One region of the Nitrobacter winogradskyi Nb-255 genome, then DNA from elsewhere that is predicted to be linked to it. Evidence: predicted binding sites of a transcription regulator. Region 1 holds the regulator's gene; each other region holds the start of a gene.
What was found. The regulator LexA, encoded in region 1, represses DNA repair genes until DNA is damaged. The targets are predictions, from matches to a motif close to TGTTCNNNNTGTGTTCNG.
Positions count from the first base shown of each region.

Region 1 (3,279 bases):
TCGGCCTCGCGGCGATGCCGTTCGGCTTCGATGGCGTGTTCTGGCGGCTGATGGACTTCGGCATTGAATGGATGGTTGCCGTGGCTCAAGGGGTCGTCGAACTGCCGGGCTCCATCGGCCGCATCGCTGCATTCGGAACGGGGCCGCTGCTCGCGGCCACAGCGGGCATCGTCCTGCTCGGACTCCTGAGAACGCCGCTGCGCTGGGGCGGCGCGATCGTTGTGGGGCTGGCGATCGTGTGGTCACTAGCGGTGAAGCCGCCGGATATCCTGATATCCGCTGAAGGTCGCAACGTCGCCGTGAGGGGCGGGGACGGCCGGCTGCGTCTCATCAGCACGGGCAAGGATTCTTTTACGGTCAGGGAATGGCTTGCCGCCGATGGGGACGTGCGTGGGCCCACGGATCCCACGCTGGCGGAGGGCGTCTCGTGCGACGATGCGGGCTGCGTGGTCAAGGCGAGTGGAGGTGGGATCGTCGCTCTCACGCGGCATCCGGAGGCGCTGCAGGATGATTGCGCGCGTGCGGAGCTTATAGTGACGCGGTGGCAGGCTCCGGAAGGCTGCCTCGCGCATGTGATCGATCAAAACCGGCTGCGGCGTGAAGGCGCTCTTGCCTTATGGCGGACCCCGAATTCTTCCAGACAAGATGCTTCGAGACTCGATGTTTCAAGATCCGGCGCTTCAAAGCCCGGCGCTTCAAGACCCGGCTTCGCTGTCGATGCCGTCCGTCCTGCTGGCCTCAAGCGTCCCTGGTCATCCGCCGCCTTCGATGAACAGCCGGCACGACCGGGATCGAAGCCGGAGCCTTCGGTCGACGCCACGCCTGATCCCGAGGATCTCCAGCCGGACGATTGAACGGCGCGTCCGTGGTTGGGTGTTTCGCGGGTGTTCATACTCGTGATCAGAACCGGCCGCACAGTACGTTAGCGTTTCGAGCGAAGTGCAGACCGGTTCGCGTGAAGAAAACGCGTTAAACCAAGATTATAAAGCCTCGCTTTTGATTCCGTCAGAATCGGAAAGGCTCTACCGCATTTCCTGAAAGCGCGCTGCTGACGACGTATGCGTAATTCTAGAAAACCATTCCACAATACTTCAGGCTTACGTACAAACCGGCAAGTATCCAGAACGGTGCCATCAGCCATGGGAGGCCGGTACAAAGCATATGACCATACTTGTGATGCAAGCCTGAGCCAATGATCGGCAGCTTGCCGCGATAGTCAGCGGTTTCTATGTTCCCATAGCTTTTAACCAGGCTTCTTATTTCCGAATGAGCGGCCTCAATCGCCAAAAGAGTCAATGTAGCGGTTGTTGCTCCGATAACTGCGATAATCACGCAGAAAAGCAAACGGGTGAGATTAATGATCTCCAGATTTGCGATGCCAAATCCCGCGAACAATGCGGTTTGAGACAATGTTCCCACATCATTCTATGATTGATAACTCCATCTTCCTCTACAATGCGGCGGCGGAACCTCTCGTAAATCTCTTTTGCTTCCTTGATGGCCGGTTCATCACCGACATGTTGTCCGCTATTCACCTGAACGATTCCTAGTACTTGCGGTAAATGCCGACCAGCCGGCCCTGGATCTGGACGCGGTTGGGCGGAAGAATGCGAACTTCATAGGCCGCGTTCGCCGGCTCCAGCGCGATCGAAGCGCCGCGGCGGCGGAAGCGTTTCAACGTCGCTTCCTCGTCGTCGATCAGGGCGACGACGATGTCGCCGGTGTCAGCGGTCGGATTACGCTGGATCAACGCCATATCGCCATCGAGGATGCCGGCATCGACCATGGAATCGCCGCGCACCTCGAGCGCGTAGTGCTCGCCGGCGCCGAGCATGTCGGGCGGCAGGCTGATTGTGTGACTGCAGGTCTGCAACGCCTCGATCGGCGTGCCGGCTGCGATCCGTCCCATCACCGGAACGGCGACCGGACGCTCGGCCTCGTCAGCGCCGCCACCGCCGCCGCGGCGAACCTTGCCGAGATTGCCTTCTATGACGCTCGGTGTGAAACCGCGACGTCCGCCGCCGCTTGCGGCCAGTTCCGGCAGCTTGATGACTTCAATGGCGCGTGCGCGGTTGGGCAGGCGGCGGATGAAGCCCCGTTCCTCCAGGGCGGTGATCAGGCGATGGATGCCGGACTTCGAGCGCAGGTCGAGCGCGTCCTTCATTTCATCGAACGAAGGCGGCACACCGGACTCCTTCAGCCGTTCGTTGATAAAACGCAGGAGTTCGTACTGTTTGCGCGTGAGCATTCCCGACCCAATCCCTAGTTGATGGTTCCTGCCGATGACGGACGACATCGGGCCTTACAGCCCTATGCGCCAACTCCGCGGCACGAGAACTCGAAACAAATCATGAACATACACTATATGTTCGATATGTGTTCCGCAACCCTTAATTTAAGGTCAACAACGCGAGACTTTATGACAGGGAGAGCTTGATGACGGTACAGGGCGCGCCTTTGCTGGCGGCCGGCGCGAATGGCGCGCGGACCACGAGTGCATCCGCCGCGGCAAGATTTCCCATCAGCGAACTGTCCTGATGCGTAACCGGCGTTGCGATCGGCAGGCCGTCCGTTGAGTACGTGAGTCGCGCGCGCAGATAATCCTGCCTGGCCTGATTGGCGGCGACATCGCCTCCGAGCAGCGCCGGTTCAACACGGTGGTGCACGTCTACACGTCCCGATAGCGCGCGGATCAGCGGCACCATGAACAGGAACGCGCAGATGTAGGCCGAGACGGGATTGCCGGGGAGGCCGATCACCCGCATCGCGCCGAGCCGGCCATACATCATCGGCTTGCCGGGCCGCATCGCGATTCGCCAGAACGTCATCTCCACGCCTTCCGCCTCAAGCGCGCGCTTGATGAAATCATGGTCGCCGACCGATGCGCCGCCGGTGGTGACGAGGATATCGGCGCCGCTGTCGCGGGCGCGGCGGATGGCGGCCGTCGTGGCGTCCATGGTGTCGGCGGCCAGGCCGAGGTCGATCGCCTCGGCGCCTTCACCTCGGGCGAGGGCGCGAAGCGCGTATCCGTTGGACAAGATGATCTGGCCGGGACCGGGCGTCGCGCCCGGCAAGACCAGTTCGTCGCCGGTGGCGAGCATGGCGATGGTGGGACGGCGGTGCACCGGCAGGTCCGGATAGTTCATGCCGGCGGCAAGCGAGAGATGGCGGTCGGTGAGGCGCGTGCGCGCTCGGATGAGGACGTCGCCTTCGCGAAAATCCACCCCTGCGGGACGGATGTTCTTGCCGGAAGCCGTGGCCTCCTTGACGATGACGTGG
Region 1 is NC_007406.1:2,014,369-2,017,647, reverse strand. Features, by position in the region: gene NWI_RS09610 (ComEC/Rec2 family competence protein) at 1-854, shown strand, start outside; gene NWI_RS09605 (hypothetical protein) at 1,069-1,410, opposite strand; gene lexA (transcriptional repressor LexA) at 1,547-2,248, opposite strand; gene NWI_RS09595 (molybdopterin molybdotransferase MoeA) at 2,418-3,279, opposite strand, start outside.

Region 2 (3,279 bases), 600 kb from region 1:
GCCCAGGCCGGGGACGCCGTGCTGGCCGACAAGGCTTATGACAGCAACGCCTTGCGTGCACTCATCGCCGGCATGGGCGCCGAAGCGGTGATCCCCTCAAACAGGACACGCAAAATCATCATCCCGCATGACGCCGGTCTCTACAAACACCGCAACCGGATCGAGCGCTGCTTCAACCGTCTCAAGCACTTCCGCCGTTTCGCCACACGCTACGACAGGCGCACCGTTCACTTCACGGGCTTCGTTCACCTGGCCGCAGCCCTGATCTGGCTGCCGTGAATGTCGATCCGGCCTAGCGCGGGATGAGGAAAAGTGTGTAGCGGTTTTCCCGCCCGCATCCCGCTCTAAAATGTTGGAATTGATCACGTTCATGGTTTTGGATCGATTCGATCCAAAACCATCGTGATCTGGTACTGAACGGGCGGCCTGGTTTTGAGGCGTTTTATTCGCGCGAACAGATCATCCATCCTCGGGTCAAGCCCGAGGACATGCTTCGCTCGGAAACGAGAAACTCCGAACTCCCTTCCCTCTCTCGCCATGAGAGAAGGAAGTGAGATGAATGATCGCAAGCCGGACGCTGGGGATGTCGGCAACTCAACATCCACAGCGCCCGTCTCTTCCAACAGGCGCGACACAGACTTCCACGAAGGATTCCCGTCTTCGCGGATCGCACCCACCGGAGTCGCGCGCCCTGGTCCTGAAAATTCACCTCGCCAAGGTGTTCTCGACCGAAGAGTATTCTCAGGCTTTCCCCGGACGCGTCGAGGTTCGGAGGAAAACGCGGCGACTAAGATCAGGGAGCGTGCGCCTATGCTTCCATGGAAGCTCTGGAAGCTAGAGCATTTTCGCTTCTGATTGTATCAGAAGCGAAGCTCTGGATTATTGTTTTGACGCGTTGTCTTCACGCGAACAGATCATCCATCCTCGGGCCAAGCCCGAGGACATGCTTCGCTCGAAAACGCTATAAGCGACTCAATCCTCCGCCGTCTCGTCATCGTCGGTCTCCCGCTCAGGGCTTCCGGCCAGAATCTGCTCGGCGATCAGTCCTGAATTCTGCCGGATAGCCATCTCGACCTTGGCGGTGATGTCAGGATTGGCCCGTAAGAACGCTTTTGCATTTTCGCGGCCCTGCCCCATGCGTTGACTGTCATAAGAGAACCAGGCGCCGGATTTTTCAACGATACCGGCCTTGACGCCGAGATCGAGGATTTCTCCCATCTTGGAGATGCCCTCGCCGTACATGATGTCGAACTCGACCTGCTTGAAAGGCGGCGCCAGCTTGTTCTTCACGACCTTGACGCGAGTCTGATTGCCGACGACCTCGTCGCGCTCCTTGATCGCCCCGATGCGGCGGATATCGAGGCGCACGGAGGCATAGAACTTCAGCGCGTTGCCGCCGGTTGTCGTCTCCGGCGAGCCGTACATCACCCCGATCTTCATACGTATCTGGTTGATGAAGATCACCATGGTATTGGACTTGTTGATCGAGGCAGTGAGTTTGCGCAGCGCCTGACTCATCAGCCGCGCCTGTAGTCCGGGCAGCGCGTCGCCCATCTCACCCTCGAGCTCGGCGCGCGGCACCAGTGCGGCGACCGAGTCGATGATCAGCACATCCACAGCACCCGAGCGCACCAGCGTATCGGCGATTTCCAGCGCCTGCTCGCCGTGATCGGGCTGCGATATCAGGAGGTCGTCGACATTCACACCGAGCTTGCGGGCATAGACCGGATCGAGCGCGTGCTCGGCGTCGATGAACGCGCAGATGCCGCCCTTTTTCTGCGCCTCGGCCACCGCGTGCAGCGCCAGCGTGGTCTTGCCCGAGGACTCCGGACCGTAGACCTCCACGATGCGTCCCTTTGGCAAACCGCCGACGCCGAGCGCGATGTCGAGGCCGAGCGAGCCCGAGGAAATAACCTCCACATCCATGGACTTGTCGTTCTTGCCCAGCTTCATCACCGAGCCCTTGCCGAACTGGCGTTCGATCTGTGACAGCGCGGCGGACAGCGCCTTGGACTTATCCATGGAGGATCCTTCGACGATACGCAGGGCAGCTTGGGACATTAGGCCGGGCTCCTTATGAACGGGATTCGCGAACGGGACAACGAATGGCGCAGTGTTGATCCGATGCAAATATGTACCCCATTTGTTCCAAGTTCGCAATATGTTCTTTCGCTGCGTCGGGCAGATATATACCCTTAGGACATGTAATATGAATCGTGTTATTCGTCCGTCTGCCACAACTAGCCCTAGACGGGCGTGGGAGACGTTTGGATGCGCAAGAGCCAATTCCCTTTTAGGGAATATCTGCCCGTACCAGGGCTTATTTTATTGTTTGGGGCGGCTTGGTTTTGCAGCCAACAATGGCTTCAATTCCGGCCGTGGTGGGTAGACGTGCCGTGGATCGCCATCCTAGCGACGATTGCCGCATTCGGACTCGGCACATTTTATGCTGACCTCTACAACGATAACTCACAGCTTCGGAGGTGGTGGGCAGATCGGCGGCGAGTATTCAATGTCGTGTTCCATCCGGCCAGCGATGTAAAAGACGGATACGAGGTCCAAACCCCATATTTTTCTGTTAGATTTATTGGCCCTGTGACCGGTCACTCCCTGGAACTAGTCCTGTACGAACACCTTCAATGGTCGTTTAATAAGCCAGCGCAGTTGCTGCTGCGAGTTGACGCGGTGAAGTTTTCAGAAGGTGAGCATGTGCGCGTACCCATCGCAACGATTGCGCAAGCGGCCCATGGCCCCCATTTTTGGGGGGATGGCACCGCAAACAAATCGCCTATACCCGGTACGGGAAATCTGGTCGAAGTGAGGGCGGTTAAGAAGGGTCGAGTGAAGCAGCGCTATTCGGTATTCATCGCGTATCGCGAGAATGAGGCCGCGACAGGAAACATTTATTCCTTTTTGCAAGAGGACCGCCATGTCTTCAGACAGTAAGGTGAGAAAGCGCTTCGATCAGCTTTTGCAGGCTATGGTCACTCAACCCGTACCTTCGGGAACGCCTGCAAAAGAAGCTCGAACATCAGGCCGGGTTGCTTCCGCAAGTTATGGCGATACTCGAACTCGCGAAGGTAAAGCTGCAAGTGCTTTTTCGAAACCCAAACATAGGTCCCGTTGATCCCACGCTTCACCTGAGACCAGAACGACTCGATTGAGTTAGTGTGTACGTCACCGCGAACGTACTCCTTCGCAGAGTGATCAACCGCTTCGTGATCGTAGCCATACTTCTCCTTGAGAAGCTTGAAGTTTGACGCCTCGTCCGTGTGGACG
Region 2 is NC_007406.1:1,411,420-1,414,698, reverse strand. Features, by position in the region: one part of gene NWI_RS16825 (IS5 family transposase) at 1-279, shown strand, start outside; gene recA (recombinase RecA) at 973-2,061, opposite strand; gene NWI_RS06620 (hypothetical protein) at 2,272-2,946, shown strand; gene NWI_RS06615 (IS1595-like element ISNwi2 family transposase) at 2,985-3,279, opposite strand, start outside.
Region 2: a site for LexA is predicted at 2,152-2,169, ahead of recA (recombinase RecA). Genes of this name have one in related genera too.

Region 3 (3,279 bases), 1.3 Mb from region 1:
GGTGCTGTCGCGCCGCCTCGCCTCGGTTCCGACCGACGTGGTCGCGGGATTTTGCCTGGCGACGGCCGCGCTGGCGGCGGTCGCGCATCTGCTCGTGGAACAGACGGTTTGGCCCGACAATGCGGCACAGTGGCTCGCGATCGTCGCGCTCGGCATCGGTCCCGTGGGCCTTGCCTTCTATGTCTGGGACATCGGCGTGAAGCGAGGCGACATTCGCGTGCTCGGCGCGGCCGCCTATGCGACGCCGCTGCTTTCGACCTCCTTCCTGATACTGGCAGGCTTCGCGAAGCCGACCGCGGCGCTCGCGGTCGCCGCCGCGCTGATCGCGGGAGGCGGCTTGATCGCGGCGAAGGACATGATCCGGAAATAGCGTTTTCGAGCGAAGTGGGTACCGGTTCGCGTAAAGAAAACGCGTCGAAAAATAAACCTAAAGCCAGCTTGTTGAACCGCCGCCCTACGCCTGCAGCGCGGCAAAGTGACCGCGCCGCTGCAGCCATGCCAGCAGGATCAGGCTCGGCAGCGCCACCAGCGTGCAGATCACAAAGAACAGCGGCCATCCGGTGGCCTCGGCCACGAATCCGGCGCTGGCGGACAGATAGGTCCGGCCGACCGCGGCCAGCGCCGTCAGCAACGCATACTGGGTGGCGGTGTGCAGCGGATTGCGACACAGCGCGGACAGATAGGCGACGAAGATCACCGTGCCGATGGCGCTGGTGAAATTCTCCGCTGTAATCGCAAGAGCCAGCGCCCACTGATCGACGCCGACCATCGCCAGCCATGAAAACGACAGGTTGGCCACCGCCTGCAAAATGCCGCCGATCCACAGGCTCGCCGCCAGCGGATAGCGCCGCGCCACGAAGCCGCCGGCAAAGCCGCCGATCAACGTCGCTGCAAGACCGACCCCCTTCACGATGGCAGCGTAGTCGTTGCGGGTGAAGCCGAGGTCAATAACGAACGGCGCGGTCATGCTGCCGGAAAACGCGTCGGTGAACTTGAACAGCACGATGAAAACCAGGATTGCGAGCGCATCCTTCCTGGCGATGAACTCGGAGAATGCGCCGACCGCGGCGTTCACGATGCGCGCGAAACCGCCCTTGGCGCGTGTCGCCAGTTCGGCGCGCACGGATTGCTCGGGCTCGGTGGCGATGAGCGCGGTGACGGTGCCGATCAGAACCATCGTCGCCATGCCGACATAGCCCCACGCCCAGGCGGAGGCGCGGACGAGACCCGTCCCTTCGAGCGCGCTGACGAAGAAAAGAGCCCCGGCGGTCGAGACCAGCATGCCGATGCGATAGGCGGCGACGTAGGCGGCCATGCCGGCGGCCTGCTCGCTTTCCGGCAGGCTCTCGACGCGGAAGGCGTCGACCACGATGTCCTGCGTCGCCGATGTCGCCGCCACCAGCAGCGCGCCGAGCGCGACGAACCACGGCGCCTTCGCCGGATCGGTTGAGGCCAGCAGCAGGATCGCAGCGATCAGAAGCAGTTGCGAGAACACAAGCCAGCCGCGCCGGCGGCCGAACCGGCGCGTCAGCAACGGGATGTGCAGGGCGTCGACCAGCGGCGCCCACAGGAACTTCAGCGTATAGGGCGTGCCGACCAGGACGAACAGGCCGATCGCGCGCAGATCGATGCCAGATTCGGTCATCCATATCTGCAGCGTCGAGCCCGACAGCGCCAACGGCAGACCGGAAGAGAAGCCGAGCATCATCACGATGAGAACGCGCGGCTGCAGATAGACCGCCATGCTCTCGCGCCATGACGCGCGGGGAGCAACGTCGGATACGATCGGGGCGGCGGCGTCCGGAGCGGTCATCTGGTGGTGTTAGCAGATTCGCGAGGCCCGACATTCCATGATTGCTCTCCCGGCCTGGAGTTGGCGCGACAGTAGAGGCAAAAACAGTTCCGGATCGCCCGATCTGACAATCCGCCGCGTCGCGGCAAATGCTAACGCGCGAACCAAGCGAGAACATCTGAAAGTTAACGAAAGCTCGACGCGCGGCCTTTTCTTTTTGATCGAGCATGATCTTTTTCGAGAACCGGTTTCCACTTCGCGCCGGCGCGGCCCTTAGGGTCGGGATCATGCTCTTAAGCGATCGGAGCGGCTCGCGGATTGACCCCGGCAGGCCCGGGGATTACATCGCCCTGCATGGCTATTCGCGAAATAATCATCCTTCCGGACAAGCAGTTGCGCCTCGTATCCAGGCCGATCGAGACGGTGACGCCGGAGATCCGCAAGCTCGCCGACGACATGTTCGAGACCATGTACGACGCCCCCGGCATCGGGCTGGCCGGCATCCAGATCGCGCAGCCGTTGCGCATCGTCACCATGGACCTCGCCAGACGCGACGAGGAAGGTGAACTGACGCCGCGGCCGAGGGTTTTCATCAATCCGGAAATCCTGTCGGCGTCGGAGGAACTCTCGGTCTACGAAGAAGGCTGCCTGTCGATCCCCGAATATTACGAGGCGGTCGAGCGGCCCTCGCGGGTACGGATTCGCTTCACCGACCTCGACGGCAAGGTGCACGAGGAGGATGCCGAGGGCCTTTTCGCCACCTGCATCCAGCACGAGATCGACCATCTCAACGGCGTGCTGTTTGTCGATCACCTTTCGAAACTGAAGCGCGACCGCGTGATGAAGAAATTCACCAAGGCCGCCAAGTTCGCCGCGAAATAAAAGCGGCTTGTGCCGCGCAGACAATCAATAAGATGCCGCTTCGCCTGATCTTCATGGGCACGCCCGATTTCGCGGTGCCGACCCTGCAGCAACTCGTAGCCCACGGCCACGAGATCGCGGCCGTCTACACCCGCGAGGCAAGACCCGCCGGCCGCGGCATGAAGCTGCAGCCGACACCCGTGGCGCGGGAAGCGCAGCGGCTCGGCCTCCCCGTGCTGACGCCGAAAACGCTGAAGACGCAGGAATCGCAGGACCAGCTTCGTTCGTACGGAGCCGATGCCGCGGTCGTCGTCGCCTACGGTCTGATCCTGCCGCAGGCGATCCTCGATGCCCCGCGATACGGCTGCTACAATCTGCACGCATCGCTGCTGCCGCGCTGGCGCGGCGCCGCGCCGATCAACCGCGCCGTCATGGCCGGCGACGCTGAAAGCGGCGTCATGGTCATGAAGATAGATGCCGGCCTCGACACCGGCGACGTCGCCATGGCCGAGCGGGTCCCCATTACCGATGCGATGACGGCCTCCGATCTACATGACACGCTGGCGCCGCTGGGGGCTGATCTGATGGCGCGGGCGATGGACGCGCTGGAGCGCGGCGAGTTGCGC
Region 3 is NC_007406.1:3,327,907-3,331,185, forward strand. Features, by position in the region: gene yddG (aromatic amino acid exporter YddG) at 1-370, shown strand, start outside; gene NWI_RS15945 (AmpG family muropeptide MFS transporter) at 455-1,813, opposite strand; gene def (peptide deformylase) at 2,147-2,674, shown strand; gene fmt (methionyl-tRNA formyltransferase) at 2,707-3,279, shown strand, end outside.
Region 3: a site for LexA is predicted at 1,952-1,969, ahead of def (peptide deformylase). Genes of this name have one in related genera too.